Regions from separate parts of the Bradyrhizobium sp. Mp27 genome, predicted to be linked through region 2. Evidence: predicted binding sites of a transcription regulator. Region 2 holds the regulator's gene; the other holds the start of a gene.

Region 1 (14,870 bases), on a different contig from region 2:
GTGGAATGGCCGGCAGCAGGCTACTCCAGTCATGCTGTTATCTCGTCTGGCATTTCGAAGGATCGGCGCCCGATGCTCGCCCCGCAAAGTCGCACTTACGAGTCCCACGGCCTGCGGCTGCATTATGCCGATTGGGGCAATCACGGCGCGCCCGTCGCCATCCTGGTCCATGGCGGCCGCGATCATTGCCGGAGCTGGGACGCCATCGCCCGCTCGCTTCAGCCGCATTTTCACGTGCTCGCGCCCGATCTGCGCGGTCATGGTGATTCCGACTGGACCAAGGGCGGCAGCTACGCGCTGACCGAGTATGTCTACGATCTCGCCCAGCTCATTCGCAGCATCGCAGCGCCTCAGGTGACTCTGATCGGTCATTCCATGGGCGGCATGGTGAGCCTGATCTTTTCAGGGTCGTTCCCCGAGCTGGTCACGAAGCTCGTCGTCCTCGACGGCGTCACCATGTTGCCGGACACCCCCAAAACGCCGACGCATGAGCGCATCAGCAAATGGGTCAGCCAGCTCGACAGGCTGCACGACCGCACGCCGCGCCGCTATTCGACCCTCGAAGACGCGGCCGCGCAGATGGTGCTTCACAACAAGCGCCTCGCCCGCGACCTCGCGCTGCATCTTGCAACGCACGGCTCGCGGCGGAATGAGGACGGCACCTATAGCTGGAAGTTCGATCCCTACCAGCGCGCCTCTGCGCCGCACCGGCTCTGGCCGGACGATCACGTGGCGCTGTGGTCGCGCATTGCCTGCCCGACGCTGCTGCTCAATGCCGGTGAAAGTTTTCTCGCCGGCGCTAGGGCCGCCGGCCTGGAGCGCTATTTCCCGCAGGCACGCATCGAAACCATCGCCGGCGCCGGACACTGGCTGCAGCATGACAAACCGGAAGAGGTCTTGAGTGAGATCCTGCGGTTCCTTGGGCTGGCCGAGGGCTAATCCAGACCAGCCGCGACATCGCTGTGCGCTTCCGCCAGAAATGGCGCCAGCGCCGGATTGAGATTGCCCGGCCGCCATGCGACGACGTGCTCGATGATCGGCGCATCTTCGAGATCGCGGAAGGCCAGGTTTGCAATTCCGAGCTTCGCCATCGACCGCGGTACCAGCGCAATGCCGAGATCCTCCGCCACGAGGCTGACGATGGTCTGCTGCAGTTCGACTTCGAGCCTGAACGTCGGCTCGAACCCGCCCGAACGACAATAGCCGGCGATCGACTGGCGCAGCCTCGGCCCGACTTTGTCCGGCGCGGCGATGAAGGCTTCACCATTGAGCTGCCCCGCAGATACCGTCTTCCGCGCGGCGAGCGGATGACTGACGTGCAACGCAAGGCTGAGCGGCTCACGAAAGATGACTTGCGTCGCAAGACCGCGCACGGGACCGGGATCGAACAGGATCGCGGCATCGAAGCGCCCGGTCAGCACCGCGTCGCCGAGGATTCCCGGGATCACCTCGCGCAGCTCAACGCGCACGCCGGGATGGCTCGCCATGTAGCGCCGCGTCAGACCCGGCAGAACCGTGTAGGCCGCGTGCATCATGAAGCCGACCGAGAGTTCGCCGATTTCGCCCCGCTCGGCCATGCGCGCGTTCTGGCAGGCCTGATCGAAGCCGATCAGCACCGCCCGCGCGTCCTCCAGGAAGCGCCGGCCCGCTGGCGTCAGCGTCGCACGCCGCGACTGGCGATCGAACAGGCGAACCCCGAGTTCCTTCTCCAGGGCCGCGATCTGCCGGCTGAGCGGCGGCTGGCTGATGTGGAGGCGCTCGGCAGCACGGCCGAAATGCAACGTCTCGGCGACGGCCACGAAGTAGCGCATCTGTCTGATGTCGATCATTTTATACCGAAAAGGTATGAAGCAGTGCAGCAATCAGTATTGGATGATATCGATTGGATTGGATAGGGCTAATTCGTCCCTCCAATGCTTGGTTTCCCGATGCTCTCCACCCTCGCGGCCGTCCTCCCCATTTTCGCGCTCATCTTCGCCGGCTGGCTGGCCCGGCGGATCGGCGTCCTCGGCCCGCATGCCACCGGCGAGCTGAACCGCTTCGTCGTCTATCTCGCCCTTCCCGCTCTGCTGTTCGACATCGTCGCCCACGCGCAATGGGCCGAGGTCTGGCAACCGCGCTTCATCGCCGCCTTCGGCATCGGCGCGGCGCTGGTGTTCTGCCTGACCATCGCCGTTCGGCTGCGCCGCCCGCGCCATCTCGCCGACGCTGCCATCGACGCGCTCAATGCCGGCTACGCCAACACCGGTTTCGTCGGTTTCCCGCTTGCGCTCGCGGCGCTCGGCCGCGAGGCGCTGGCGCCGACGCTGATTGCCACGATCATCACGGTCTGCGTGCTCTTTGCGATCGCGATCGTGCTGATCGAGACCGGGCTGCAGACCGAGAAGCGGCGCAGGCACCTCGTCACCAAGGTCGGCGGCTCCCTGCTGCGCAATCCGCTGCTCGTCGCTCCCGCCGTGGCTGCGATCGTTCCGGTCACCGGTCTCAGCGTGCCCGATGCCGCCGAAAGCTTCCTGAGACTCCTGGGGGGCGCGGCCTCACCCTGCGCCCTTGTTGCACTCGGGTTGTTCCTTGCGACCAGGCGCGAGAGTTCGGAAACGAACGTCGGATCGGCGGCGCTGCTCGTGAGCTTCAAGCTCGTGCTTCAGCCGGCTATCACCTGGGTGATGGCGACCGCCGTGTTCGGCCTCTCCCCGCTGCTCACGCATGCAGCCGTGCTGCTGGCCGCGCTCCCGACCGGTACGGGCCCATTCATGCTGGCGGAGTTTTACAAGCGCGAGGCGGCGATGACGTCCAATGTCATTCTGGCATCGACAATCACGTCGATCGTGACCATCAGCGGCTATCTGGCGCTGGCAAGGTAGCGATCGTAGCCCGGATGGAGCGCAGCGTAATCCGGGGCCGCTGCGGCTGAAGAATCCCGGATTGCGCTTCGCTCCATCCGGGCTACGTATCGCGGCCGAGGAAAGACCTAACTCAACGTCCCCGCATGCACCCACCAGCCGGAGTGGTTGCGCCGGATCTTTTCCGCGGCGGCATGCGCCTCGTTCGCTGCGCCGTAGATCGCAAAACACGTCGCGCCGGAGCCGGACATGCGGGCAAGCTTGACGCCGGCCGAGTCACGCAAGGCTTCCAGCACCTCGCCGATCACAGGCTCGATCCGCAGCGCAGGGGCTTCGAGATCGTTGGCCACGGTTTCGAGAACGTCGACCCAATCGGCAATGGAGGCGCCCTCGTCCGGCCAGGCCGGCGCGTCGAGGACGGAGGTGGCTCCCACCAGCAATTCGCCGTTGCGCAGGCCCAGCGCCTGGAACACGTCCTTGGTCGCGACCGGCACGCGCGGATTGACCATCACGCAGGGCATGCTCGGCAGCGCGAGCGGCAGCAGCTGCTCGCCGACGCCGGTCATGTCGCAGGCGCGCGAGACCAGGCACACCGGCACATCGGCGCCGGTCGCGAGTGCGACTTTCTGCAAGCGCGGATCATCGAGCGGTAGATTGTTGAGACGGGCGAGCAGCCGCAGCGCCGCCGCGGCATCGGCCGAGCCGCCGCCGATACCGGCCGCGACGGGAAGCACCTTGTCGAGCGCGAAGGCCCCGAGCTTCAGGTCCGGCACGGACTCGGCCAGAAGCCTGGCCGCCTTGACCACGAGATTGTCGGCCATATCGCCGCAGGCCGCGGCCAGCGGCCCGGTGGTGACGAGCGTCAGTTCGCCGCCCGGCTCCAGCGTCAGCTGGTCCGCGCAGTCGGCAAACGCGACCACGCTTTCGAGATCATGATAGCCGTCGCCACGACGGCCCACCACGCGAAGGCTCAGATTGACCTTCGCGCGCCCTTCTTCAATCAACGCCGACATTGGCGATCAGCCCCCAAACGCACTCTTAGCCGCCCTTGCCGTCGTCCTTCTTCTTGTCCGCCTGCGCGGCCGAAGAGTTCGAATCGTCGGTGAGACCGTTGGTGAGCTTGGCCTCGATCTTCGGAAGCTCCTCCGGCTCGGGCTTGAGATCGCGGGCGTGGGCCCACTGGAATTTTGCTTCCAGCGTACGGCCGACGCGCCAATAGGCATCGCCGAGGTGATCGTTGATGGTGGGATCCTCGGGCTTGAGGTCGATCGCGCGCTCGAGGTTCTTCACCGCCTCTTCGTAATTGCCGATGCGGTAATAGGCCCAGCCGAGGGAGTCGACGATGTAGCCGTCGTCGGGACGCTGCTCGACGGCGCGCTTGATCATCTTCATGCCTTCGTCGAGGTTCACGCCCTGGTCGATCCAGGAATAGCCGAGATAGTTGAGGACATGCGGCTGGTCGGGCTGGAGCTCGAGCGCCTTCTTCATGTCGGCTTCGGCCTTGCTCCACTCCTTGGAGCGCTCCTCGCAAATGCCGCGATAATAATACCAGACGCTGTTGGCCTTGTCGTTGCCGGCCGGCAGCACGTCGATGCCCCGCGAATAGGTCGCACCGCAATCGCCGAACTTCTTGCGACCGCGCTCGATATTGCCGAGCGCCATGATGGCTTCGAGATCCTTGGAATCGTCCGATGTGACGCCCTTGAGGATCTTGATCGCCTCGTCGGTGCGGTCGGCGGAATCCAGATCGATGGCGAGCTGGATCTGCGCATTGCGCTTCAACGGCGAGCTCGCGGGCACCCGCTCATAAACCTTGATCGCCATCTGCGGCCGCTTCACCGATTCATAGAGATCGGCGAGCGAGAGCAGCGCCAGCGGATGGGTCGGCTGGAGATAGAGCGAGAGCTGGAGATAGACCAGCGCCAGATCCTCGCCGCCGCGGCGGGGCAGCGTGGCGCCGATGCCGTAGAGCGCTTCGGCGGCACCGGCTTGCGCGGAGTCGGCCAGCGGCGGCATCTTCTTGCCGGCCTTGGTGTCGCGCAGGCCTTCCACGATCAGCGGATGGCGGGCGAGCTTCTTGTCGAAAGCCTGGTAGACGGTGGTCGCGGCCGCGGAATCCTTGTTGCGCGACAGCCAGCGGGCATAGGCCTCGGTGACGCGCAGCATGGAATCGTCGAGCTTGTAGGCGCGCTCGAAGCGGACGCCGGCGTCCTTCTCCTTGCCGGAGAGCTCGAGGATCATGCCGGCATGGAGGTCCTTGAACAGCGGATACCATTCCGGACCGGCGAGCTTGTCGATGGTGGCGACGCCGCCCTTGGCATCGCCCGCGCCATAGGCGGCCCAGCCCGACAGCAGCGTGGCGACGAGATCGGTGATCGGACCGCGGATCGACTGGTTGATGTTGGTTTGCGCGGTCGCGTATTTCTTCATCTTGAGATCGTGCACCCCGACGACGAGACGCGCGACGCGGTTGGTCTTATCGATGGTCAGGATGCGCTCGGCGAGCTTGACCGCCTCGTCGATGTCACCGTCGGCAACCGACGAGATGAAGGCGCGATCGAGCAGCTCGTTGTTCTTGGGATCGGTGCGGAGGGCCGAACGGTAGAAGGCGGCGGCCGAGGCCGCATCGCGCTCGACGCTGGCGTGGCGGGCAGCGAGATAGCTGCCGGAGGTCGTCAGCGACTTCAGATCGTTCCGGGTCGGAAATTGCGCCGCCGTGTCGGACGGATGATCCGGCGTCTGCGCCAGGACCGCGCCGGGGACCGTCGCAATCGCGGTGCCCATGAGGGCGATGGCGGCAACAGTCCAGCGGTTGAAACGATTTGAGAACATCAGGGGCTCGCCTTGAGTTGTAGTGCCTGGGTTTGCAGCAGTAGGCCGTATCGCATGCGAACGCGGCCGGTGGCATGGGGACCCGGAACCGTCGGGCCGACAATGCCGCTTTTGGCGCTTCACCGCAAGGATTCGGGCATGCGATCCCCTCCGCACGCCCCAAATCGGCCGACAACGCCCCAAGACGCTGCCAGTATGGCCTTATCGTGGCCGCGGGCCGCTACCCCGAGCCGGTTCTCACGCGAACGTGCGTCACAATGCCGGGGGCACGTCACATTGGCCCCGGCTTGATCGCTTTGGTCCAATGATCCCGGCTTACATGGCCTAGCTTACATGGCCTCGTAGTTCGGACCGCCGCCGCCCTCCGGGGGAACCCAGGTGATGTTGCCGTTGGGGTCCTTCACGTCGCAGGTTTTGCAGTGGACGCAGTTCTGGGCGTTGATCTGGTAGCGCGGGCTTGAGCCTTCCTCGACCCACTCATAGACCCCGGCCGGGCAATAGCGATTCGAGGGACCGGCGAACACGTCGTGCTCCGACGTTTTCTGCAGGTTCATGTCGGCGACCTTGAGATGGACCGGCTGGTCCTCCTCATGATTAGTGTTGGACAGGAAGACCGAGGAGAGCTTGTCGAACGAGATCTTGCCGTCCGGCTTCGGGTAGTTCTTCGGCGCGTGGCCCTTCGCCGGATCGAGGGTGGCGCGATCGGGCTTCGCATGCGACTGCGTGCCGAACAGCGAGGCGCCGAACAGCGAGGCGCCGAACAGCGTGTTGCACCACATGTCGAAGCCGCCGAGCGCGACGCCGAGCACGGTGCCGAACTTCGACCACAGCGGCTTGACGTTGCGGACCAGGAACAGATCCTTGCCGACCGACGAGGACCGCCAGGCGTTCTCGTAGTCGACGATCTCGTCATTGGCGCGATCGGCAGCAAGGGCCGCCGCGACATGCTCTGCGGCGAGCATGCCGGTGCCCATCGCATTATGCACGCCCTTGATGCGGGGCACGTTGACGAAGCCGGCCGCACAGCCGACCAGCGCGCCGCCGGGGAAGCTCAGCTTCGGCACCGACTGATAGCCACCTTCGGTGATGGCGCGCGCGCCATAGGCGAGCCGCTTGGCGCCCTCGAAGGTGCCGCGGATCGAGGGATGGGTCTTGAAGCGCTGGAACTCGTCGAACGGCGACAGATACGGATCGTCGTAGTTGAGATGCACGACGAAGCCGACGGCGACGAGATTGTCGTCGTAGTGATAGAGGAACGAGCCGCCGCCGGTCTTCAGGTCGAGCGGCCAGCCGAACGAATGCTGGATCATGCCCTTCTGGTGCTTGGCGGGATCGATCTGCCAGACTTCCTTGAGGCCGATGCCGAACTTCGGCGGCTCGCTCTTCGAATCGAGTGCGAACTTCGCGATCAACTGCTTGGTCAGGCTGCCGCGCGCGCCTTCGGCGAACAGGGTGTACTTGCCGAGCAATTCCATGCCACGGGTAAAGGAGTCCTTCGGCTTGCCATCGCGGCCGATGCCCATGTCGCCGGTGGCGATGCCCTTCACCGCGCCCTGCTCGTCATAGAGCACCTCCGCTGCGGCAAAGCCCGGATAGATCTCGACGCCGAGCGCCTCGGCCTTGCGCGCCAGCCAGCGGCAGACATTGCCGAGCGAGCCGATATAACAGTGATGATTGTCCATCAGCGGCGGCATGATGAAGTTCGGCAGCTTGATCGCGCCGCCTCCCGTCATCCAGTAGAAGCGGTCGTCCTTCACCTGCGTCTTCAGCGGACAGTCGGAATCCTCGCGCCAATCCGGGATCAGCTTGTCGAGCCCGGCCGGATCGATCACGGCGCCGGAGAGAATGTGCGCACCGACCTCGGAGCCCTTCTCCACCACGACGACGTTGAGATCGGCATTGAGCTGCTTCAGCCGGATCGCAGCCGCCAGGCCAGACGGGCCGGCGCCGACGATGACGACGTCGAATTCCATGGATTCGCGCGGGGGAAGTTCTTCGGTGCTCATCTGATCTCAGCCCTTGAGACGGTTCCTCGTCATTTGCGCCCCCCTTGTTTCCGATTTTTCCGGGTAGGACAACCACGGAAATGCGTTCCACTGGGATGCAAGGCACCCCAAACTGATATAGTAAAAGTCTGACTTTCCAAATGATCCCCGAACCCGCACCCACCGTCCGAGAGCTTCTCGCCTTCTATCTGGAGGCCGGGGTCGATTGCGCGCTCGCGGAGGAACCTGTCGACCGCCTGGCGGAATTGGATACTCCGCCGCCGGCCCCACGCGCCGCACCTCCGGTCGAGGCACCACGGCCTGTTGCCGCGCCCGCGGTGATGCGCGGCGAGGCCGCACCCGCGCCCGACATTGCGATCGCCTCCGCACGCGAGGCCGCGCGCACCGCGCCGACGCTCGAGGCGCTGCGCGAGCTGATGCAGAATTTTGAAGGCTGCGCGCTGAAACACACCGCGACGCGGCTGGTGTTCGCCGACGGCAATCCGCAGGCGCGCATCATGTTCGTCGGCGAGGCGCCGGGCCGCGACGAGGACATCGAGGGGCTGCCCTTCGTCGGGCGCAGCGGCAAACTGCTCGACCTCATGATCGGCGCGATCGGCCTCAACCGCACCACCGCCTACATCGCCAACGTGATTCCCTGGCGGCCGCCCGGCAACCGCACGCCGACGCCGCAGGAGACGCAGATCTGCCTGCCCTTCATCCAGCGCCAGATCGAGCTGGTGAATCCTGACGTGCTGGTGACGCTCGGCAATCCCTCGACGCAGACGCTGCTGTCGACGCGCGAGGGCATCATGCGCACCCGCGGCCGCTGGTTCGACTACGAGACGGGAGGGCGCACCATCCGCGCACTGCCGACGTTCCATCCGGCCTATCTCTTGCGCTCGCCATCGTACAAGCGGCTGGCCTGGCAGGATCTGCGCGCGATCGCGAAGGTGCTGGCGGGATAATGCTCTCGTGTCCCGGACGCGGTGCGGCACGCAGTGACGCTCCGCAGAGCCGGGACCCAGAAAGCAACACAGTACGATGCGGCGCGATGGGCCCCGGCTCTGCAGCGCACCGCCATGGCGCGTCGAAGACGCGCGTAAACGCGCTTATGGCGTTGCGCAGCGTCCGGGGCACGAGACCGATCTACGTCCCCTTCGGCCGCACGATGGCCCAGCCGATGCGCAGCAGCTGCTGGCGGCCGGTCACCAGCCATTCAAACGCGCGCGGCACTTCCGGAACGATGCCGGGAAAGCGCGCGAGGATTTCCGGCGGCGGGGTGCCGGCGGTGTCGGAGGCGCGCCAGACCACGACGCCGCCGGTCTCGCTGAACTTGGCCTGATTGATCCACGGCGTGCGCGCGGGCTGGGCATCGATGAAGAGATGCGGCCGGCCGGAATGCAGCGTGATCAGGCTCGCGAGCTGGGTCTCGCCGGCGACCGCGCGCAGGCGATGATTGGTGCGGCGGGCAAAGCTCTCGTCGAAGAAATCCGAGATCGCGCGCGCCGGCATCGAGGTCGCAATCTCGTTGGCGCCGGTCAAGGGCAGGAACAGCACGGCGAATACGACGCCGGCTGCGGGCGCCACGACGGCGGCAGCCCACACGGTCCGCAGCACCCGCGCGCGGCGCATCGCGATGAGGTCGCCGGCCGTCACGACCACGGCGAGTCCCGACATGACCAGCACGACGCCGGCGCCGCCGACGACGGCATCGAGCCCGAGCACGCCGGAGATCAGGACCGCGCCGAGCGCAGGTGCCAGCGCGAAGAAATAGACGAAATTGTGCGCGAGCGGCTCGACCGGCGGCCGGTAGATGATCGGCGCTTCCTCGCCCTTGGTGACGAACAGGCCGCTATTGAGAAAGGTCAGCGCCGGGACCGCCGCCGCGCCGAGCACGAGCCCGCCGAGCAGCCAGGCCGCGTGCAGCGCGCGGGCGTTCAGCTCGGCGACCTCAGGCAGGGTCGGCATGACAAGCGTCTCGGCGCGCATCAGCCAGATCGCATAGGGCAGCGCCAGCACGGCGACGACGATCAGCGCGAACAGCGGATCGAGCGCGCGCAGCGTCCGGCGTCCGCCGGCGGTCGAGATCGCGAAGACGACGAGCAGGAGGAGAAGGAAGATCGCCGCGGGCGTCGTCAGCAGCAGGAGGCCCGCTTCGATCGACCAGGCGAACCAGGCATTGCCGCGGCGCTGGCCGATGATCTGCCAGGAATGCAAAAGAAGAAGCGCCCAGAGCGGCCGTGCCAGCACCAGCGGGCCAAAGTCGAGCGCCGGCGAGGAGAAGGCCAGCACCGTCATGGTCAGCAGCACGGCGAGCACCGCCTGCTGTGAGCCGACCACGGCGCGGGAGAGATGATAGAGCGCGATGAAGGTCGCGACCTCGCAGAGCTGGGCGAGGACATAGACGCCGAACATGTGGCCGCCCGCGGCGCGGTAGGCGATGTCGGCGAGCCAGATCGGCAAGGGCGGGCCCAGATCGGTACCGACCTGGTACTCGCGGCCGAACGCGAGCAGGGTCGCGAGCGTGCCGGGCGGGCTGCGATAGAACACCAGCGCCACGAACAGCCACATCGCGGCCTGGAGCAGCACGACGATCCACACGATCAGCCGCGGCCGGGCGCGAATGAGCTCGATGACCAGGGAGGTAAACCGCATGCAACGTCCGAAAGATGCAGCCAACCCGTCCAGCCGGCCCTATTCGCTCACATCTGTTTTGATAAACGGCGCTGCGCGTTGTGGCAACGACCGTCTGCCCTAGAGGCCTGCTGACGCATCAATTTCAACGCTTGCTTCCACCTGCACCTCGACCTCGGTCACCGCAAACAGGTCCCGCACCGGCTCGACGGTCCAGGGCATGTGCTTGGCGCGGGCGGCGGCGACGGGGGCGAAGAAGCTGCGGTGGTGGATGGTGGGACCGAGGCGGTCGAGCGCATCGAGGTGATCCGGGACGGCGTAGCCCTTGTGCTGCTCGAAGCCATAGCCGGGGCAGTCCTGCGCCAGTGCGCACATCAGCCGGTCGCGCGTCACCTTGGCGATGATCGAGGCTGCGGCGATCGACAGGACAATGCCGTCGCCGCCGATCACGGCCTCGCAGTCGCAGGCGGTATCGAGCCGATCGCGGCCGTCGACAAACACATGACGTGGCGCGTCGGGCAGCGCCACCACGGCGCGCTTCAGCGCCCACAGCGAGGCACGCAGGATGTTGTCGCGGTCGATCCGGGAGCGCGAGGCGACGGCGACCGAGACCTGCGCGGTGGCGCAGATCTTGTCGAACAGTCTTTCCCGCTCCTCGGCCGTCAGGCGCTTGGAATCGTCGATGCCACGGGGAATGCGGTCGGGATCGAGAATCACGGCGGCCGCGACCACGGGTCCGGCGAGCGGCCCACGGCCGGCCTCGTCGCAGCCGGCAACCGGCCAGATGCCGCGCTTGATCAGCGCGCGCTCACGGCGGAAGCTTGGCGATGCGACGGCGATGATGGCGCCCTGCCTGCCGGCCGGGGCCTTAACGGCCGCCCCCTTGGCCGCCTTCACGGGCGCTGCCTTCTTGGCGGCATCCTTCTTCGACGCGCCCTTCTCTGGCGCGTCTTTGGCCGGCTTCCTGGTCGACTTGTCCCGAATCATGGCCGGGATCGTGCGCAAGCGGCCCGGCCGGCGCAACCGGGAACCCCGGACAATTCCCGTTATTCAGACCAGCCGCCTACTCGGCCAGATGCACCCGCCGGTCCTCTCCGACCTCGATGCTTGGCGCGACCACGACTTCCCAGGGATGGCCGTCGGGGTCGGCGAAATAGCCGGAATAACCGCCGTAGTCGGTCTCATGCGCCGCTTTCAGCAGCGCGGCGCCCTTGCCGACGGCGAAGGCCAGAACCGCATCGACCTCGTCGCGCGTGGCGCAGTTCCAGGCGAGCGTGATGCCGCGGAAGGTCGCGGGCCTCGGATTGTCCGGTAACTTGGCGTCGGCCGCGAGTTTATCCCAGTGAAACAGGGCCAGCACCGGGCCGCCGGTATCGTAGAAGGCGACGACCTCGCCGGTCGCCTTCAGCCGACGCGCGAAGCCCAGCGCGTCATAGAAGGCGATGCTGGCACGAATGTCGCTCACACCCAGTGTGATGACGGTGAGCCGCGGCACCGGCGCGGCAAGTTCCTGACTCATGCTACGCCTCTTCCGTTTCCCGATCAGAACAGGCTGAGCTGATCGCCGTTCCGCTTCGGCCTCGCAAAGTGATCCGTCGTCAGCTTGGAGCGCCGCTTGTTCAGCCCAAGCCTGTCGCAGGCGATCTCGAAGCGACGGCCGATGGTCCAGGCCATCGGTCCGGTGCCCTTCATCCGCTCGCCCCATTTCGCGTCGTAATCGCGGCCGCCGCGCATGTCGCGGATCAGGGTGAAGACGTGGCGGTAGCGGTCCGGATAATTGGCCATCAGCCATTCGCGGAAGAGATCGCGAACCTCCAGCGGCAGGCGCAGCAGCACGTAGGAGGCTTCCTTGACGCCGGCATGGGCGGCGGCATCGAGAATGCGCTCGATCTCGGAATCGTTCAGCGCGGGGATCATCGGCGCGACCATCACGGTGGTGGGAATACCGGCCTCCGAGAGCTGCTTCAGCGCCTCCAGCCGCTTCGGCGGCGTCGCCGCGCGCGGCTCCATGGTGCGCGCCAGTTTCGGATCGAGCGAGGTGACCGAGATCGCGACCTTGGCGAGGTTGCGCTTGGCCATCCGCGCGAGAATGTCGATGTCGCGCACCACCAGCGCCGACTTGGTGACGATGCCGACGGGATGGCCGGCGCGCTCCAGCACTTCGAGAATGCCGCGCATGATTTTGCGCTCGCGCTCGATCGGCTGATACGGATCGGTATTGGTCCCGATCGCGATCATCCGCGGCTCGTAGCCGGTCGCGGCCAGCTCCTTCTCGAGCAGCGCCGGCGCATCTGGCTTGGCAAACAGCTTTGACTCGAAGTCGAGTCCCGGCGACAGGCCGAGATAGGCGTGCGTCGGCCGCGCGAAGCAATAGACACAGCCGTGCTCGCAGCCGCGATAGGGATTGATCGAGCGGTCGAAGCCGATATCGGGGGATTCGTTGCGGGTGATCACCTTGCGCGAGGTGTCGACGCCGACGGTGGTCTTGAACGGCGGCAGCTCCTCCAGGCTCTGCCAGCCATCGTCGAAGGCGACGCGGGCCTCGGCCTCGAAGCGGCCGCTGGCATTGGACTGGGCGCCCCGCCCTCGCCTGCGCTGCTTGTCGATGGCGACCGCCAGTTCGGGAAAATCAGAGTCCGCACCCGCCGGCTCGGAGGGCGCCGTGACCGGCGGGTGCTTGAGAGCATGAGAGGATGCTGGACTCATGAAGCCAAGATAGCACGCAAAAGGAACAAATCAAGAACACAAACGAAAAACTGAAAAACAACCCCATGCACAGTAGCCGCCCAAATTTCGGGCGCGGTCCCTTGACCTCACGCAACACACCCGTCGCGGCGATCCTGTTCGATGCCGGACAGGGATCAATCGCGCCGGAACAAAGTTGGTGACGATCGCTGGGTGAAGGTCAGCAGGAACATGACAAATCAACGACAATCGGCCTCAGGGAGCAGCGACCTCGATCTGCTCGATCGCTATTGGCGCGCCGCGAACTACCTCTCCGTCGGGCAAATCTATCTGCTCGACAATCCGCTGCTGCGCGAGCCGTTGCGGCCGGAGCACATCAAGCCGCGCTTGCTCGGCCATTGGGGCACGACGCCCGGTTTGAACTTCATCTACGCCCATCTCAACCGCGTCATCCGCGCGCTCGATGTCAGCGTGCTCTATATCTGCGGTCCCGGCCATGGCGGCCCGGGCATGGTGGCCAACACCTATCTCGAAGGCAGCTATAGCGAGATCTATCCTGACGTCGCGCGCGATACGGACGGATTACGAAAACTTTTCAGGCAGTTCTCCTTCCCCGGCGGCATTCCGAGCCACGCGGCGCCGGAAACGCCGGGCTCGATCCACGAAGGCGGCGAGCTCGGCTACGCGCTGGTGCACGCCTATGGCGCCGCATTCGACAATCCCGACCTGATCGTCGCCTGCGTCGTCGGCGATGGCGAGGCGGAGACCGGCCCGCTCGCGGCGTCCTGGCACTCGAACAAGTTCCTCAATCCCGCCCATGACGGCGCCGTGCTGCCGATCCTGCATCTCAACGGCTACAAGATCGCGAACCCGACCGTGCTCGGACGGATGCGCGACGCGGAGATCCGCGACCTGTTCCGCGGGTTCGGCCACGAGCCGCTGTTCGTCGAGGGTGACGACCCCAAATTGATGCACCAGGCCATGGCGGACGCGCTCGACGTCGCGCTCGCCAGCATCCGCTCGATCCAGCAGCATGCCCGCGACGGCCGCAAGAGCGTCGAGCGGCCGCGCTGGCCGATGATCGTGCTGCGCAGCCCGAAGGGCTGGACCGGCCCGAAGGAGGTCGACGGCAAGAAGGTCGAGGGTTTTTGGCGCGCGCATCAGGTTCCCGTTGCGAGCTGTCGCGAGAACCCGGCGCATCTGAAAATCCTCGAAGACTGGATGCGCAGCTACGAGCCCGAAAAGCTGTTCGACGGCAGCGGCGCGCTCATTCCCGAGCTCCAGGCTCTCGCGCCCGAAGGTAACAGGCGCATGGGCGCCAATCCGCACGCCAATGGCGGGCTGTTGAAGAAGGAACTGAAGCTGCCGGACTTCCGCAGTTTTGCCTTGGACGTGCCGCAGCCCGGCGGCGTCACCGGCGAAGCAACGCGCGAGCTCGGCAAATTCCTGCGCGACGTCATCCGCCTCAACGCCGAGGCGCGCAACTTCCGCATCATGGGCCCGGACGAGACCGCGTCAAACCGGCTCGATGCCGTGTTCGAGGCGACCGAACGGGTCTGGATGGAGCCGACGGAGCCTTACGACGTCCATCTCGCACAGGACGGCCGGGTGATGGAGGTTCTGAGCGAGCATCTCTGCCAGGGCTGGCTTGAGGGCTATCTGCTCACGGGACGGCACGGCTTGTTCTCCTGCTACGAGGCCTTCATCCACATCGTCGATTCCATGTTCAACCAGCACGCCAAATGGCTGAAGGTGACGCGACATCTGCCCTGGCGGCGACCGATCGCCTCGCTGAACTATCTCCTAACCTCGCATGTCTGGCGGCAGGACCATAACGGCTTCAGCCATCAGGATCCCGGCTTCGTCGATCTCGTCGCCAACAAGAAGG
Region 2 (14,870 bases):
AGAGGAAAGCTCCCAGCGGACGTATCAGGAAGCCTGCAGTGAACAGCGCGATCGTGCTGAGGAGGGCTGCAACCGGGTGGGACTGCTCGAAGAACTTGACCGACAGAACTGCGGCCAGGCTGCCAAAGATATAGAAATCATACCATTCGATGACGTTTCCCACCGATGCAGCAACAATCACGCGGCGAAAATCGCTCGGTACTTGAACTGCCATGTGCTGCTCCTATCAAATTCAAACGCTACTCCTGGCGCCTTTCAGCGCCCATTCGCTCGTGGAGTACGCTTGGTGCGCGAACGCTACAGGCGAGAATTGCGAGTTGCGTCCGCAACGCCTGGTCTCAGGGACGCTTGAGCCACCTGAGAAAGAGCTCCAGCGGTCTCTTCGGTACCGCGAGCTATCACGACCTGCCCGTCTGCCGGGGAGGCGTAGAAGCAATGTAATCCCGCCGGGGCTGGCGTCTTATGAGACTTTCGGCTCAATCGACCTGAACCGAGCGACCCGTCCCGAGATGGAACGGTCGCCCATCGCGCCGGGCGGTTTTGTCACGAACGAACGGAAAGGCCTCTCAGGCGTTGTGTGGGTCCCCAACAAGGATCTCACCATGCAGAACATCGCAGAGCATATGGAAGTCATCGGCGCCGATGGCGTCCACATCGGCACGGTCGACAAGGTCGAGGGCCATCGCATCAAGCTGACCAAGAAGGACAGCGGCGAGGGCAGCCACAAGGGCCACCATCACTTCATCGACAAGGGCCTCGTCGCCGGTGTCGAGGGCAACAAGGTTCGGCTCTCGGCCAAGGCGGACGTCGCCGTGACGATGGAAGAGGAAAAGTAGGGGGACCTTCACTCCGTTCCTGATCCGTACCGCTATTCGCCTGCCTGCACGTTCCGGTAGCCTCTTGGCCTGTCGCGTATCGTAAGGTGCAGGGAATGGCGGAGCCGGGCCGGCCAGTTCGGTCCCAGGGGATCGCGGGGACTTGGATCGCGGGGACTTGGCCCGTCGGCCGAGCTGCCTCCGCGGGCGGCCTCGTGCCGGCAGGGTTCGACCTGTGGACGTCGCTCGCCGAGACCCTGCGCGAATGGGCGCGCGCCGAGGCCGGCGCCGGGCGATTGTTGCCGTGGGTGCCGGTCGCGTTCGGTGGCGGCATCGCGCTCTACTTTGCCGCCGATCATGAACCGGTGCTGTGGGGCGCTGCCGCGACGGCCATCGCACTCATGCTTGGCGCCGTGCTGTTGCGGCGGAGCCGGTTGTTTGCGCCGGCGATCATGATCGCGGCGGTCGCGGCCGGTCTTGCCACGGCGACCTGGAAGACGGCGCGGATCGCGCACACGGTGCTGGCAAAGCCGCTCTATTCCGTCTCGCTGTCGGGCTTCGTCGAGACCCGCGACATCCGTGAGCGCACCGACCGTTTCGTGCTGCGCGTCACCGCGATGGAGGCGCAGCGCAGCGACGTCAAGCTCGAACGCGTGCGCCTCTCCGTGCGCAAGGGGACTTCGCCCGAGGTCGGCAGCTTCGTGCAGTTGAAGGCGCGGCTGTTGCCGCCGTTGTCGCCGGTGCGCCCCGGCAGCTATGATTTTTCGCGCGACATGTTCTTCCAGGGCATCGGCGCCTCCGGCTTCGTGATGGGCACGATTGCGGCGTCGGTGCCGCCGGATGCCGGTGGCTTGCGGCTGCGTTATGCCGCCTTCATGCAGGGTCTGCGCGATGCGATCGACGCGCGCATCCGCGCCACGCTCGAGGGCGACAACCGGGCGATTGCGACCGCGCTGCTCACGGGCCGGCGCGATGCGATTACCACGCCCGTCAACGACGCCATGTTCATCTCGGGGCTCGGACATGTGCTCTCGATTTCCGGCTATCACATGGCGGTCGTCGCCGGCGTGGTCTTCTTCGCGGTGCGCGCGCTGCTGGCGCTGATCCCTGGAATGGCGGCCGGCTTTGCCATCAAGAAATGGTCGGCGGCCGCCGCGCTGGTCGCAGCCGCGTTCTATCTACTGCTGTCGGGTGCGGAGGTCGCCACGCAACGCTCGTTCTTCATGACGGCGGTGGTGTTGATCGCGGTCATGGTCGATCGCCGTGCCATCACCTTCCGCACGCTGGCGGTGGCCGCGCTGATCGTGCTCGCGGTCGCACCGGAAGCACTTGTGCATCCGAGTTTTCAAATGTCCTTCGCCGCGACGCTCGGACTGGTGGCGCTGGTGCAGATCGGCATGCCGAACCTGTTTGCGTCGCCCGATCATTCCGCGACCGCGCGGATTGCAATGTGGGGCGGACGCGAAATCGCGATGCTGTTCCTGGCCTCGCTGATCGCGGGGCTCGCGACCACGCCCTATGCCGCCTTCCACTTCCACCGCGTCACCCCGTTCGGCGTGCTCGCCAACCTCGGGGCGATGCCGGTGGTTTCGGCTCTGGTGATGCCCGCGGGCCTGCTGGGCTTGATTGCAGCGCCGTTCGGACTTGATGGTCCGTTCTGGTGGCTGATGGGGATCGGCATCGACTGGATGGTTGCGGTGTCGCGCTGGGTGGCCGCTTTGCCGGGCGCGGTCGGCCGCATCTCGGCTTTCGGCATCGCACCGCTGATCGCTGCAAGCTTGGGGATCATCGTGATGGGTTTGTTGCGCACGCCGTTGCGCTGGGCCGGCGCGGTGGTGTTGCTGGCCGCGATCCCCTGGGGACTGTGCGCGCGGCAGCCCGATGTGCTGATCGCCGGTGACGGCCAGAGCGTCGCGCCTGCAACTCATCAGGTCGAGCAAGGACAGTTTTCTTCTGAAGGAATGGCTCGCCGCCGACGCCGATCCGCGCGATGCCGGCAGTGCCTCACTGGCCGCCGGCGTGTCGTGCGACGAAGCCGGCTGCGTGACGCCGCTCGCCGACGGGCGCCTGGTCGCGCTGGCCTTGCGCATCGATTCACTGGCTGACGATTGCAGCCGTGCCGCGCTGGTGGTGACGGCGCGGCCGGCGCCGCCGGATTGCGCGGCGATGGTTGTCGACCGTCAGCGTCTCGCAAGGCAGGGCGCGCTGGCGCTGACGCGAAGCGGCGACGGCTTTGCGGTTCAGGCGGCGAAGGCAAGGGGGGCAGACCGTCCGTGGTCCCCGGCCGCCGCCGGCGAGGCGGATTTCGGCGCGAGCCTTGCGCCGCAGGCGGCGGCTCCCCGCAACCGCGACGCCATCGGAAGCCGACCTGCAGGCCGAGGATTGAGCGGACGGGTTACAGATACCAGGCCAGCACGGCGTCGAGCCTGGCGTTGCCGATCACCGGCAGGACGACCATCTGGCTCAGTCCAGAGGCGCTGGCCTGCAAAGCTGCGACCGAGACGTCACGCGCGAGATCGTCGTTGAGCGCGGGCATGCCGGTGGCCCAGGCCCCGCCGATGCTGCCTTCGCCTTTGGCGATGGATTTCGTCGCATAGAGTGCGGAGAGGTCGGTCTGCGCGCTGCAATCGCCGGCGCGGAAGACCAGCGCCGAACGGGCCTCGTCCGGGATCCAGATCTCGAAGCGTCGCGCAATCGGGGTCGCCTGCGCGGAGAGGAATGTCAGCACCCAGGTCTGATCGGTGCCGGTCCGGTAGGGAACGCCGACGCCGAGATTGATTCCGACTTTGGCGGCGTCCTCCCAGCGCAGAAAACTCCTGGCATCGTGTAGGTCCTTGATGATCAGCGGCAGGCCGGCTTTCCAGATGCGGCCGGGCAGGCCGAAGCCACGCGGAAATCTGGTGTGGCGGGAGTTGAATTCGAACATGTCGGCGGTGCCGTAATAGCCGTCGACGAGCCCCATCTCGTGGGAGGTTTCGGCATCGTTGTGCCAGAGCTCGATCGCGCCGACATGGGCCTCGTCGTCGCCGCAGAACAGCACCATGACGGCTTGCAGGAATTCGCCTGAAAACACCGGCACCGCCACGCCGCAGGTCAGCCCGGCGGCGACGGCCTGATCGGTCCGTTTGAAATAGGAATCGGCAAATCTGGTGAGGATCACGGGGTGGCCGCTGGCCCAGGCCTTGCCGGGAAGCCCCTCGTCATATCCGAAGCGCAGATCTTCGCTCACGGCCTTGAACGCGGACAACCCTTCGCCGTAGAGGCCGCCGCCGAATTCCAGCCGCATGCGCGTGCGGTCAGGCACCCAGAGTTCAACGACGCGAATGAAGGTCTTCATCGAACGTGTCCGCCGTCTCAAGCCGCACCAAGCATCGGCCATTTGGCTGCGGAACGGACGTTCAAAATTCAGGCAGGGCAGCGCAAACTTCGTGCGGTGGGAGGCGCAACGGCGTGGTCCGCCCGATGGCGTTTCGCGGGGCACGAACACCACCATCTCGCCGGCCTCGGCCGGCGATGGCGATTTTCAATCCTGGCCCGACCTGCCGGTCGGAAATGGCGATGTCAGCCGATCGGCAGGCGGGTGATGGTCGGCCGGCTGTCGGTGATGATCTGCGGCTTGTGCTCGCGCTCGCCGAGCGGCTGAGTCACCGGTAGTTGCAGCACGGTCGCGCGCTGGCCTTCGACCAGCTGCGTCACCAGCACGGATTTGCCGTCGGGGAATTCGATCGCATCATGATGGCGATCGGGAATGTGCGGATCGATCTTGCCGAACTTGCCGACGCGCGAATTGACGGTGCGCGTCCAGATCCAGCGATTGTCGTAGCGGACGTTGTCGGCGAAGGCGAGCTCCGTTCCCGGGAGCAGGCAGACCGCGACGGTCGGATCGGCTGCGGAGGCAAAGCCGCGCGTCGAGGTGCCGCGGAAGGTTGTCGTGACGATCGTCTCGCCGACTTCGGCGGGACGCGACGCGACGGCATGCAGGCTGTAGTCACACATCGGGTGCTCCTCATGCAGGGATAGCGACCCACGTCTCTTAATCGAGGCGCAGGCCTCTATCAGAGTGGAAATAGGAAAGGTTCTGCCCGGTTGTAGGCAAATCTACGGCTCGCCGCCGCAGGCCGCAATCACATTAACTTTCCCGAAACCGCCAGGAACAAAGGCCGCCCCTTTGCATTCTGCAGGCGCGTGTCAGCGCCCCGCAGGCGCCGACCAGCCGGAATATTGCCAAGCCGGCCGCGACGGTCGGTCGACGGCGTCGCGGGCCTTGCGGACTTGCTCGCTTACGGCGGTGTCCTTGCGGACATGGGGCCGGGATTGCGCGGCCAAGGCTTGCGCGGCCAAGGCTTGCGACGCTGATGCTGCGATCAGCGCCACAGCAACTGTGCTCAGAACGATCCGGCGCATGACTTCTCCTCGAACCTGAAGGCCGCGAAGCAGGGCTGCTTCGTGCGGCGTGCCGAGGATTTACCGCTGGAGGAGGGGCCGGATAATCTGCGCGAAACCAGAAAGACTATCCAGCGGAAGCGGACAATCGTCCGCTCCAATCTCGGATCGGCGATGCCGATCGAAAGCGCGCGGGGCGCGAAATGACGGATACCGGCACGTCCGGTATCAGTACTTCCGGTACAGCCCGATCAGCTTGCCCTGGATCTTCACCCGGTTGGGCGGCAGGATGCGGACCTCATAGGCCGCATTGGCGGGCTCGAGCGCGATCGAGGCGCCGCGGCGGCGGAAGCGCTTCAGGGTTGCTTCCTCGTCGTCGATCAGCGCCACCACGATATCGCCGGTATCGGCGCTCTCGTTGCGCTGGATCAGCGCCATGTCGCCGTCGAGAATGCCGGCCTCGACCATGGAATCGCCGCGCACTTCGAGCGCGTAATGTTCGCCCGAGCCGAGCATGTCAGGCGGTACGCTGATGGTGTGGCTGCGGGTCTGCAAGGCCTCGATCGGCGTACCGGCCGCGATGCGGCCCATCACGGGGACCGCGACGGGGCGCTCGCCCTCGTCCGCCGGCGGGCTCGAAGTCGTGCGGACCTTGCCGAGATTGCCTTCGATGACGCTCGGCGTGAAGCCACGGCGGCTGCCGGCAGCGGCCTGAAGCTCGGGCAGCTTGATCACCTCGATGGCGCGGGCCCGGTTGGGCAGGCGCCGGATGAAGCCGCGCTCCTCGAGCGCAGTGATCAGGCGATGGATGCCCGATTTCGACCGCAGGTCGAGCGCGTCCTTCATCTCATCGAAGGAGGGCGGCACGCCGCTTTCCTTCAGCCGTTCGCTGATGAACCGCAGGAGCTCGTATTGTTTGCGCGTTAACATCTCGACCAAAATCCCCCGGTTGATGTCGTTCGATTCCGAGACGCTGAATTCAGCAGTAAGCCGCTACATTCTCGAAACAAATCATGAACGGACACTATATGTTCGATACATGTTCCGCAACTGCTTAATTTACCGTGAACGCGACAAAGTTCGCGGAACGCACGCGAACGAAGCGCTCAGACGGGCAGCCGCAAGACCTCGCAAGGCGTGCCGGCTTCAGCCTTCGGCGCGAATGGCGCGCGCACGAGAAGTGCCTGTGCCGCAGCGAGATTCGCAAGCAGCGAGGAATCCTGGTGATTGACCGGAAGGGCGAGGAGCGTGCCGTCGTCGCGCAGCTCGAGGCGCGCGCGCAGATAATCCTCGCGCTGGTCGTTGGCGCCGACATCGCGGCCGAGCACCGCGCGTTCGCGGCGGTGATGAATCATCGAACGGCCCGAAAGCGCGCGAATCAACGGCACCATGAACAGGAAGCCGCAAACGTAGGATGACACGGGATTGCCAGGCAGGCCGATCACGCGCATCGCGCCGAGCCGCCCGTTCATCATGGGCTTGCCTGGCCGCATCGCGATCTTCCAGAACGCCATCGAGATACCTTCGTCCCTCAGCGCCTGCTGGACCAGATCGTGGTCGCCGACAGAGGCGCCGCCGGTCGTGATCAGGATGTCGGCGCCACTCTCCCGCGCGCGGCCGATGCCGGCCGTGGTGGCCTCAAGCGTATCGGCGGCAACGCCGAGGTCGATGGTATCGGCGCCCTCGCTGCGGGCGAGCGCGTGCAGGGCGTAGCCGTTGGAATAGACGATCTGGCCGGGACCGGGCGTGGTGCCCGGCATCACCAACTCGTCGCCGGTCGCGAGGATCGCGACCTTCGGGCGTCGCCGGACTGGCAGTTGCGGGTAATTCATGCCGGCGGCGAGCGCGAGGTCGCGCTCGGAGAGCCGGGCTCCCTTGCGCAGCAGCACGTCGCCTTCCGAGAAGTCGACGCCGGCGGGGCGGATGTGCCGCCCCGTTACGGCGGCTTCCTTGATGGTGATGCGCTTGCTGTCCGCGATCGTGTCCTCCTGGATCACGACCGCATCAGCGCCATCGGGAACGACACCGCCGGTGAAGATACGCACGGCCTCGCCGGCGCCGACCGATCCCGCAAACGGGCGGCCCGCCGCGACCTCGCCGATCAGGGTGAGCTGGGAGTTGATCTTCGCCGCATCGACCGCGCGCACCGCATAGCCGTCCATTGCCGACATCGCCTGCGGCGGCTGCGTGCGCCGCGCGGCGACGTCGCGCGCGAGCACGCGGTGGAAGGCTGCGTCGAGCGCGATCATCTCTTCAGGCAGCGGCTCTGCGCCCGCCAGCACCGCGGCGAGCGCGTCGGAAACCGGCATCAGGGCCACGGGTGAAAACTCCTGCTGGGCCCGTTCGGGCAAATCGGCGGCGAGAGTTCTAGCCGAGTGCAGGCGCAGAGGCAAAACAGTGGCCGCGCAGGATGATTTATCCTGCGTCATCCGCTCTGCGATGAAGGGGGCGCATCACGTCCGCCGCGGCATGATCCAGAAGGCGAGACAGACCGGTACGAGGATGGCCATGGCGAGGACGAGAAAGACGAGAGCCACGGCCAGCATCGGTCAACTCCCCGACGGCTTGTACGGACTGACGTCCGGCGCTGCGGGGCCCTGATCCTTGTCAGGCAGCGGGTCGGCCTGGGATTTCAGGTCGGCGGCCTTGCTGATCAGCTTGGCGGAAAGCTCAGAATCCGATGTGGTCCTGGCGAATTTCATCAGCAGAGAGGCCTGCTTGGTGAGGTAGGTTTTGCCCAACACGACGATAAGCCCGATGTAGAATTCCCAACGGACTCATGAGTCCTGAGAGGGGCAATCGTTCCGGGAACTCCGTATAAAAATGCACAAAGGGTTTTGGTTCCTCGTCCCCGGGCAAAATAGTTCCATTCGCGGCCCTCGACTTGCCGGCCAGAGATCAGATTCCGAGCGCCTTGAGGTCGTTCCCGACGTCGCGGGGCGAGGTCACGTGGACCGTGGTCAGGCCGCGCGACCGCGCTCCTTCGATGTTCTCGGCAAGATCGTCGAAGAACACGATACGGTTGGCGGGCACGCCGATCGCGGCCACGACATGGTCGAAGGCCTCCACATCCGGTTTGCGCAGGCCGATGCTGGACGACAGATACAACTCGCGGAAATGGCCGAGCAGGCCGGCATATTCCTTCGAGAAGTGGTCCACATGCGGCCGGTTGGTGTTGGAGAAGGCGTAGAGCGGCAACTGCTTTGCCGCACGCGGCAGGAGCTCCGCGATATCGGGCATCTCGCCGGCGAAGATCGCGTTCCAGCCCTCCAGGAACTGCGCGTCCGAGATGCCGATCCCGAGCGAGACGCGCAGCGAGTCAAAATAGGCCTCGTCGCTGATCTTGCTGACCTCGTGCAGCCGGTAGGTTTCGCTGTCCCGCACATAACGCGCGACGATGGCTTCCGGCTTGCAGCCGGCATGTCCCGCCCGGCAGGCGATCGCCTTGGAGAAATCGATGTCGAGCACGACGCGCCCGAGATCGAACAGGAGCGCGTCCGCGCTGCCGGGAGAGAGCGAGCTCATTGCATCCTTTCACTCAATATCGATAGGGGTCGTGGTCGAACAGCGGGAACGCGCTGAATACGCTCGGCGCATTCGTTGCGGTCGCCTGGTGCAGGCAGGACTTGTTGACCTCGGCGAACGAGGTGGCGCCCAAGAGGCCGAGGCAGCGCAGCACCTCGTCCTCGAGCAGCTCTAGCATTCGCCTCACGCCGGCCTCGCCGGCTGCGGCCAATGCCCAGCATTGCAGCCGGCCGATGCCGACCATGTCAGCGCCCGCCGCGATCGCCTTGACGATGTCGGTGCCGCGGCAGAAGCCGCCGTCGACCATGATCTTGGCGCGTCCCTTAACGGCCTCGACGATCTCGGGCAGCACATGCATGGCGCCGCGGCCGTGATCGAGCTGGCGGCCGCCATGGTTGGAGACGTAGATCCACTCGACGCCGTGATCGACCGCGATCTGGGCGTCCTCGGCGGTGGCGATGCCTTTCAGGATGAGCGGAATCTTGAACTTGTCCTTGATCATCTTCACGGTCCGCCACTCCAGGCCCTTCTGGTAATCGCCGCCGGTGGCGCGCAGGCGGCTCTCGCGAACATAGCGCTTGGCAATGTCACGTTCGCGACGGCTGTAATGGGCGGTGTCAACGGTCAGGCAGAAGGCGGCGTAGGCGTTCTTCTCGCTCCGGCTGACGACATCGGCGACGAAATCGTCGTCGCCGCGCACATAGAGTTGATAGAGCCGCAGCGCGTCAGGGGCGGCCTCGGCGGTCTTCTCCAGGCCGGGCTCGGACACCGAGCTCAGCATGTGCGCCGCGCCGAAGGTGCCGCAGGCGCGGGCGACGCTCGCCGCGCCATCCGGATCGAAGATCTCCAGTGCGCCGACAGGGGCCAGCACCACCGGCAGCCGCATCCTGCGCCCGAACAGCTCGACCGAGCCGTCGACCTCGCGGACGTCGCGCAGCACGCGCGGCCGGAAGGCGATCTCGTCGAGCGCCATGCGGTTGCGGCGCATCGTGGTCTCGGTCTCGGCGGCGCCGACGATATAGTCCCAGGCGTTCTGGTTGAGGTTGGCGCGCGCCTTGCGGATGAATTCGTGCAGGTTCTGGAATGGCTCGGCGCTGGCGCCGAGTTCGACGTTCCTTTCCGGCCGGATGCGGGGCGCGTCGTTCATTGTTGTCCTCCCGAGAATTTGAAGCGTTATTGTCATCGCGTATCGTGTCCGGCCCTCCAAAACCATCCTAAAATCGCATAGCTGAGAAGCGTCGGCCGGCCGGCCGATTCCCGCGTTGCGCGAAACGGTTTCGGAACGTTGCCAAAAGTTTAGGCCCGGGCGAAGGGATTTTTACGATGTACCCGCCGGCGTGGCGTCCCGGCCTTGAAGAAACCAGAATGGTATTGTGAACAGCGGGCTGGATCGCCATTTGCATGGCGCCTCCCAAGCTCCAAGCAAGAAGGCCAGCCTATCCATGCGGAAAAACCTGCTGTTCCCCCTGGGCGCACTCACGGGAGCGTGTCTAACCCTTCTGGTCGCCAGCCCGCACGGTGGAGTATGGGCGGCACGGGCGGCAGCGAGCGCGGATGATGCCTATTCCCGGCTCAATCTGTTCGGCGAAGTGTTCGAGCGGGTGAAGGCGAGCTATGTCGAGAAGCCCGACAATTCCAAGCTGATCGAAGGCGCGATCACCGGCATGGTGACCTCGCTCGATCCGCATTCACGCTACATGAACGACAAAGCCTGGACCGAGATGCAGGAGACCACCTCCGGCGAGTTCGGCGGGCTCGGCATCGAGGTCACGATGGAGGACGGCCTGGTCAAGGTCGTCTCGCCGATCGACGACACGCCGGCGTCCAAGGCCGGGATCATGTCCGGCGACCTCATCAGCAAGATCGACGGCGATGCCGTGCAGGGCATGACGCTCGAGCAGGCCGTCAACAAGATGAAGGGGCCGGTCGATACCCAGACCAAGCTCACCATCGTGCGCAAGGGCGCCGACGCCCCGCTCGACGTCGCGATCAAGCGCGAGATCATCCATGTGCGTCCGGTGCGCTTCCACGTCGAGAACGGCGACATCGGCTATATCCGCGTCACCTCGTTCAATGAGCAGACCACCGACGGCCTGAAGAAGGCGATCGCGTCGATCTCCAAGGAGGTCCCGCCGGAGAAGCTGGTCGGCTACGTGATGGACCTGCGCAACAATCCGGGCGGCTTGCTCGACCAGGCCGTCTCGGTGTCGAGTGCCTTCCTTCAGCGCGGCGAGGTCGTCTCGACCCGCGGCCGCAATCCCGAAGAGACCCAGCGCTTCACCGCCCATGGCGGCGATCTCACCAAGGGCAAGCCGTTGGTGATTCTGGTCAATGGCGGCTCGGCTTCGGCCTCGGAGATCGTCGCAGGCGCGCTGCATGACCACAAGCGTGCCACGATCATCGGCACGCGCTCGTTCGGCAAGGGCTCGGTGCAGACCATCATTCCGCTCGGCGCCGGCAATGGCGCGCTTGCGCTGACCACGGCGCGCTACTACACGCCGTCGGGCCGCTCGATCCAGGCCCAGGGCATCGCGCCCGACATCGAGATTCTCCAGGACGTGCCGCCCGAGCTGAAGGGCCGCATGGATACCATGGCGGAGTCCCAGATGCGCGGCCATCTGCAGGCCGCCGACGGCACCGAGCAGACCGGATCGCAGTCCTACGTCCCGCCGGAAGAGAAGGACGACAAGGCCCTGCATGCGGCCTACGACTTCCTGCACGGCGTGACCGCGAATGCGGTCGCCGCCAAGCCTGCGCCGAAGGCGGCGGTACCGAACTAAGCCTTACGACGTCCAGATATCGCCCGGGAGCGGATGACCGCTCCCGGGCGAATTCGTGCGGTGACGCTTCCAATTGTTGGGAAGACCGCCCTAGCTTGCCTCGCGGCGCCGGCTTTCCTCGCCGCCGCGCTGGGCGAGGCGGCTGCGATGCAGCGCGAACAGCTCCAGCACCTTGTCGGCCGGTTTTGCGGCACTGAACAGATGGCCCTGCATCTCGGAGCACCCGAGCGCGCGGAGCAAGCGCTGCTGCTCCTCGGTCTCGACGCCCTCGGCCGTGGTGGTCATGCGGCGGGCGGCAGCCAGGTTGACGACGGCCTGCACGATGCTGGCGGAGCCGTCGGGACCGGCGATGTCGCTGACGAAGCAGCGGTCGATCTTGATCTTGTCGAACGGGAAGCGGTGCAGATAGCTCAGCGAGGAGTAGCCGGTGCCGAAATCGTCGAGCGCGATCCGTACGCCGATGGCGCGGAGTTGGTGCAGGATCGCAAGCGCGGTGTCGTCGTCGCGGATCAGCACGGCCTCGGTGATCTCGAGCTCGAGCCGGCTCGCCGGCAAATTGGAGGCGGCAAGGGCCGCCATGATCTTCAGCGCCAGCGTGCCGCTCTTGAACTGAACCGGTGAGACGTTGACGGCGAGGCGGATGTCGTCGGGCCAGTTGGCGGCATCGCGGCAGGCGGTGGCCAGCACCCATTCACCGATCTCGTTGATCAGGCCGGTGTCTTCGGCGATCGGGATGAACTCGGCGGGTGAGACCATACCGCGCTCGGGATGGCGCCAGCGTACCAGCGCTTCGCAGCCGGTGATGCGGTCGTCCTTCAGAGCGAGACAGGGCTGGTAGTAGACCTCGAGCCCGCCTTCGAGCCCACCTTGGGCGATGGCGTGGCGCAGATCGATCTCGAGCTGCCGCCGCTCGCGGACCTTGGCGTCCATCTCCGGCTCGAAGAAGCGATAGGTGCGGCGTCCGGCGGCCTTGGCGGCATACATCGCCATGTCCGCATTCTTCAGGATCTGGTCCAGCGCGGCGCCGTGTCGTGGCGCCAGCGCGATGCCGATACTGGCATCCGCGGTGAGATGATGGCCCATGCAGTCGAACGGCATGCGGATGGCCTGGAAGACCCGCGCGACGAGCTCGTTGACCTGTTCCAGCGACGTCACCGCGCTCTGCACAATGGCGAATTCGTCGCCGCCTAGCCGCGCCACGAAGTCCGCCGGACCAACGCAGCGGCTGAGGCTCGTCGCGATCGATTTCAACAGCTCGTCGCCGACGAGATGGCCGAGCGCGTCGTTGACCCCCTTGAACTCGTCGATGTCGATGTAATGCACCGCGATCTCTTCGCCACCGGCGATGGCGGCGAGCTCCGCGCGCAGATGCTCGTGGAACATGGTGCGGTTGGGCAGGTCGGTCAGCGCGTCGTAATGGGCGAGGTGGGTGATGCGCTCCTCGATGCGCCGGCGCTCGGTGATGTCTTCGTGGGTCGCCACCCAGCCGCCGTCCGCGAGCGGCTCGTTGAGGATGTGGATCGAGCGCCCGTCGGAGGTGTCGATCACCATGGAGTTGCGCACATGGATGTCGCGCAGCACACGGACGACATAGTCGCCGATGTCACCACTGAACGAGCCGGTCGCCTTGCGGTGGGCAATGATGTCGTGGAAGCTGGAGCCGGGCTTCACCACCTCGGCTGACAGGCCGTACATCTCGATGTAGCGCTGGTTGCAGATCACCAGCCGCCGCTCGGCGTCGAACAGCAGCAGGCCCTGCGTCATGTTGTTCACGGCGCGGTCGAGGCGCTGCTTCTCCAGCGTCAGCCGCTCGCGGGAGGCGCGGTGCTGCTCCAGCAGCTTGCGCACGATCGCGATCAGCACGCCCGCGATGGCGAGCGCGGAGGCGCCCGCAACCGAGATCAGGATGCCGATCTGCTCGCGCCAGTCCGTCAGCGCCGCCGCGCGCGTCGTGGTGGCCATCATCAGGATCGGGAAGTGGGGCAGGGCGCGCGAGGAGATCAGACGGTCTTCTCCGTCGACGGGGCTCATGATGCGGCCGGCGAAGTGATCGAGCCCGAAGATCCTCTGCTGCTCGAACGGGCCGGTCTTGAAATTCCTGCCCATCTGCTCGCTTGAATGGGGATAGCGAGCGAGCAGCGTGCCGTCGCGATGCAGCATCGAGATCGTGGCGCCTTCGCCGAGCACGACGGAGGCGAAGAACTTCTCGAAATTGGCCGGTTCGATGCCGCGTCCGACCACGCCCATGAACTCGCCGTTCGGTCCCACGATCTTGCGCACGATCAGGATGGTCCAGGCGCCGGAGACGCGGCTGTGCACCGGCTCGATCAGCACGTTCGGCGAGTAAGGATCGTATTTGAAAGTGCGAAAATAGGCGCGATCGGCGACGTTCACTTTGGGGGCCGGCCATGCCGTCGAGGAGTTGATGAGATTGCCTTCGGCATCGATGATGTTGACGCCGCCCATATAGGGCAGCGCCTCGATCTTCGAGCGCAGCATCCGGTGAACGTCCTGGCCGGAGAGGCGTTTGCGATAGTCCTCGGCGCTTGCGATGCCGGTTGCGCGGACGTGGTCGACGAAATCCTTCTGGATGACCGCGAAATCCTGCAACTGCTGATCGAAATGATGAGCGAGCAGCAGGACTGTGTTTTCCAGCTCGCGCCCGCTGTTGCGCAGTGCGCGCTCTCGGAAATTCTGCGCCATCAGGACCGAGCCAATGGCGATGGCCGCGATCAGCAGCGTGCCGCCCACCACCAGCCAGCGGATCGGTTCGCTGCGCACGAAGACCTGGTCAAAGAGGCGACTGCCGTATTTCGTCATCATGTCGATCGTTGCCGTGCACACGTCAGGATCGCTTCTTGATCCCAGGAACATCCGTTGGTTTACGGAAACGATGTGGAGGCGAAGTTAGGAAGCGCGGTTAATGCGACATGAACGGCCGCGTACAAAAGCGATCGATGCGCGCGACGCAAGGCGTGCAGGAATTGCCGGAAGCTCTCGCGATGCCGGTCAATTCCTGCCGGTCGTGCCACGGTCAACCAAGGCTTAACCATCTAAGATGTTGGCGATCCACAAGTCGGCATTGGCACGTGATTTGCGAACATGCCTGCCGACGACACAGAGAGGACGCGACGATGACAAACACCTTGAAGAACTTCCTCGCCGACGAGCGTGGTGCGACCGCGATCGAATACGGTCTGATTGCCGCCGGCATCGCGCTGGCCATCATTTCCGTCGTGAACGGCATGGGCTCCAAGCTGAACGCCAAGTTCGGGTCGATCAGCTCTTCGCTGCGCTGATCGCGTGGGCTCCGTTGCGCGCCAATATCGCCGCCACGATCAGCGCCGCGACGACGTTCGCGGCGGCG

Evidence for each region. The regulator LexA, encoded in region 2, represses DNA repair genes until DNA is damaged. The targets are predictions, from matches to a motif close to TGTTCNNNNTGTGTTCNG.
Region 1: QJT78_RS19115 (PA0069 family radical SAM protein) is a predicted target of LexA. The motif match lies at 13,025-13,042, and genes of this name have one in related genera.

What each region holds. Positions count from the first base shown of each region.
Region 1 is NZ_JASAUS010000034.1:50,169-65,038, reverse strand. It holds gene QJT78_RS19165 (alpha/beta hydrolase) at 73-939, shown strand; gene QJT78_RS19160 (LysR substrate-binding domain-containing protein) at 936-1,829, opposite strand; gene QJT78_RS19155 (AEC family transporter) at 1,929-2,864, shown strand; gene QJT78_RS19150 (4-(cytidine 5'-diphospho)-2-C-methyl-D-erythritol kinase) at 2,972-3,856, opposite strand; gene QJT78_RS19145 (tetratricopeptide repeat protein) at 3,882-5,675, opposite strand; gene QJT78_RS19140 (electron transfer flavoprotein-ubiquinone oxidoreductase) at 6,005-7,681, opposite strand; gene QJT78_RS19135 (uracil-DNA glycosylase) at 7,822-8,628, shown strand; gene QJT78_RS19130 (glycosyltransferase family 39 protein) at 8,810-10,318, opposite strand; gene QJT78_RS19125 (ribonuclease HII) at 10,418-11,284, opposite strand; gene QJT78_RS19120 (VOC family protein) at 11,361-11,816, opposite strand; gene QJT78_RS19115 (PA0069 family radical SAM protein) at 11,840-13,003, opposite strand; gene QJT78_RS19110 (phosphoketolase family protein) at 13,214-14,870, shown strand, end outside.
Region 2 is NZ_JASAUS010000033.1:51,584-66,453, reverse strand. It holds gene QJT78_RS18860 (MFS transporter) at 1-214, opposite strand, end outside; gene QJT78_RS18855 (DUF2171 domain-containing protein) at 603-836, shown strand; partial or broken gene QJT78_RS18850 (ComEC/Rec2 family competence protein) at 932-3,201, shown strand; gene QJT78_RS18845 (GAF domain-containing protein) at 3,211-4,152, opposite strand; gene QJT78_RS18840 (hypothetical protein) at 4,139-4,399, shown strand; gene QJT78_RS18835 (hypothetical protein) at 4,377-4,811, opposite strand; gene QJT78_RS18830 (hypothetical protein) at 5,004-5,219, opposite strand; gene lexA (transcriptional repressor LexA) at 5,427-6,128, opposite strand; gene glp (gephyrin-like molybdotransferase Glp) at 6,305-7,516, opposite strand; gene QJT78_RS18815 (hypothetical protein) at 7,748-7,942, opposite strand; gene QJT78_RS18810 (HAD family phosphatase) at 8,097-8,723, opposite strand; gene QJT78_RS18805 (alpha-hydroxy acid oxidase) at 8,737-9,870, opposite strand; gene QJT78_RS18800 (S41 family peptidase) at 10,166-11,503, shown strand; gene QJT78_RS18795 (EAL domain-containing protein) at 11,594-14,326, opposite strand; gene QJT78_RS18790 (Flp family type IVb pilin) at 14,638-14,802, shown strand; gene QJT78_RS18785 (MFS transporter) at 14,783-14,870, opposite strand, start outside.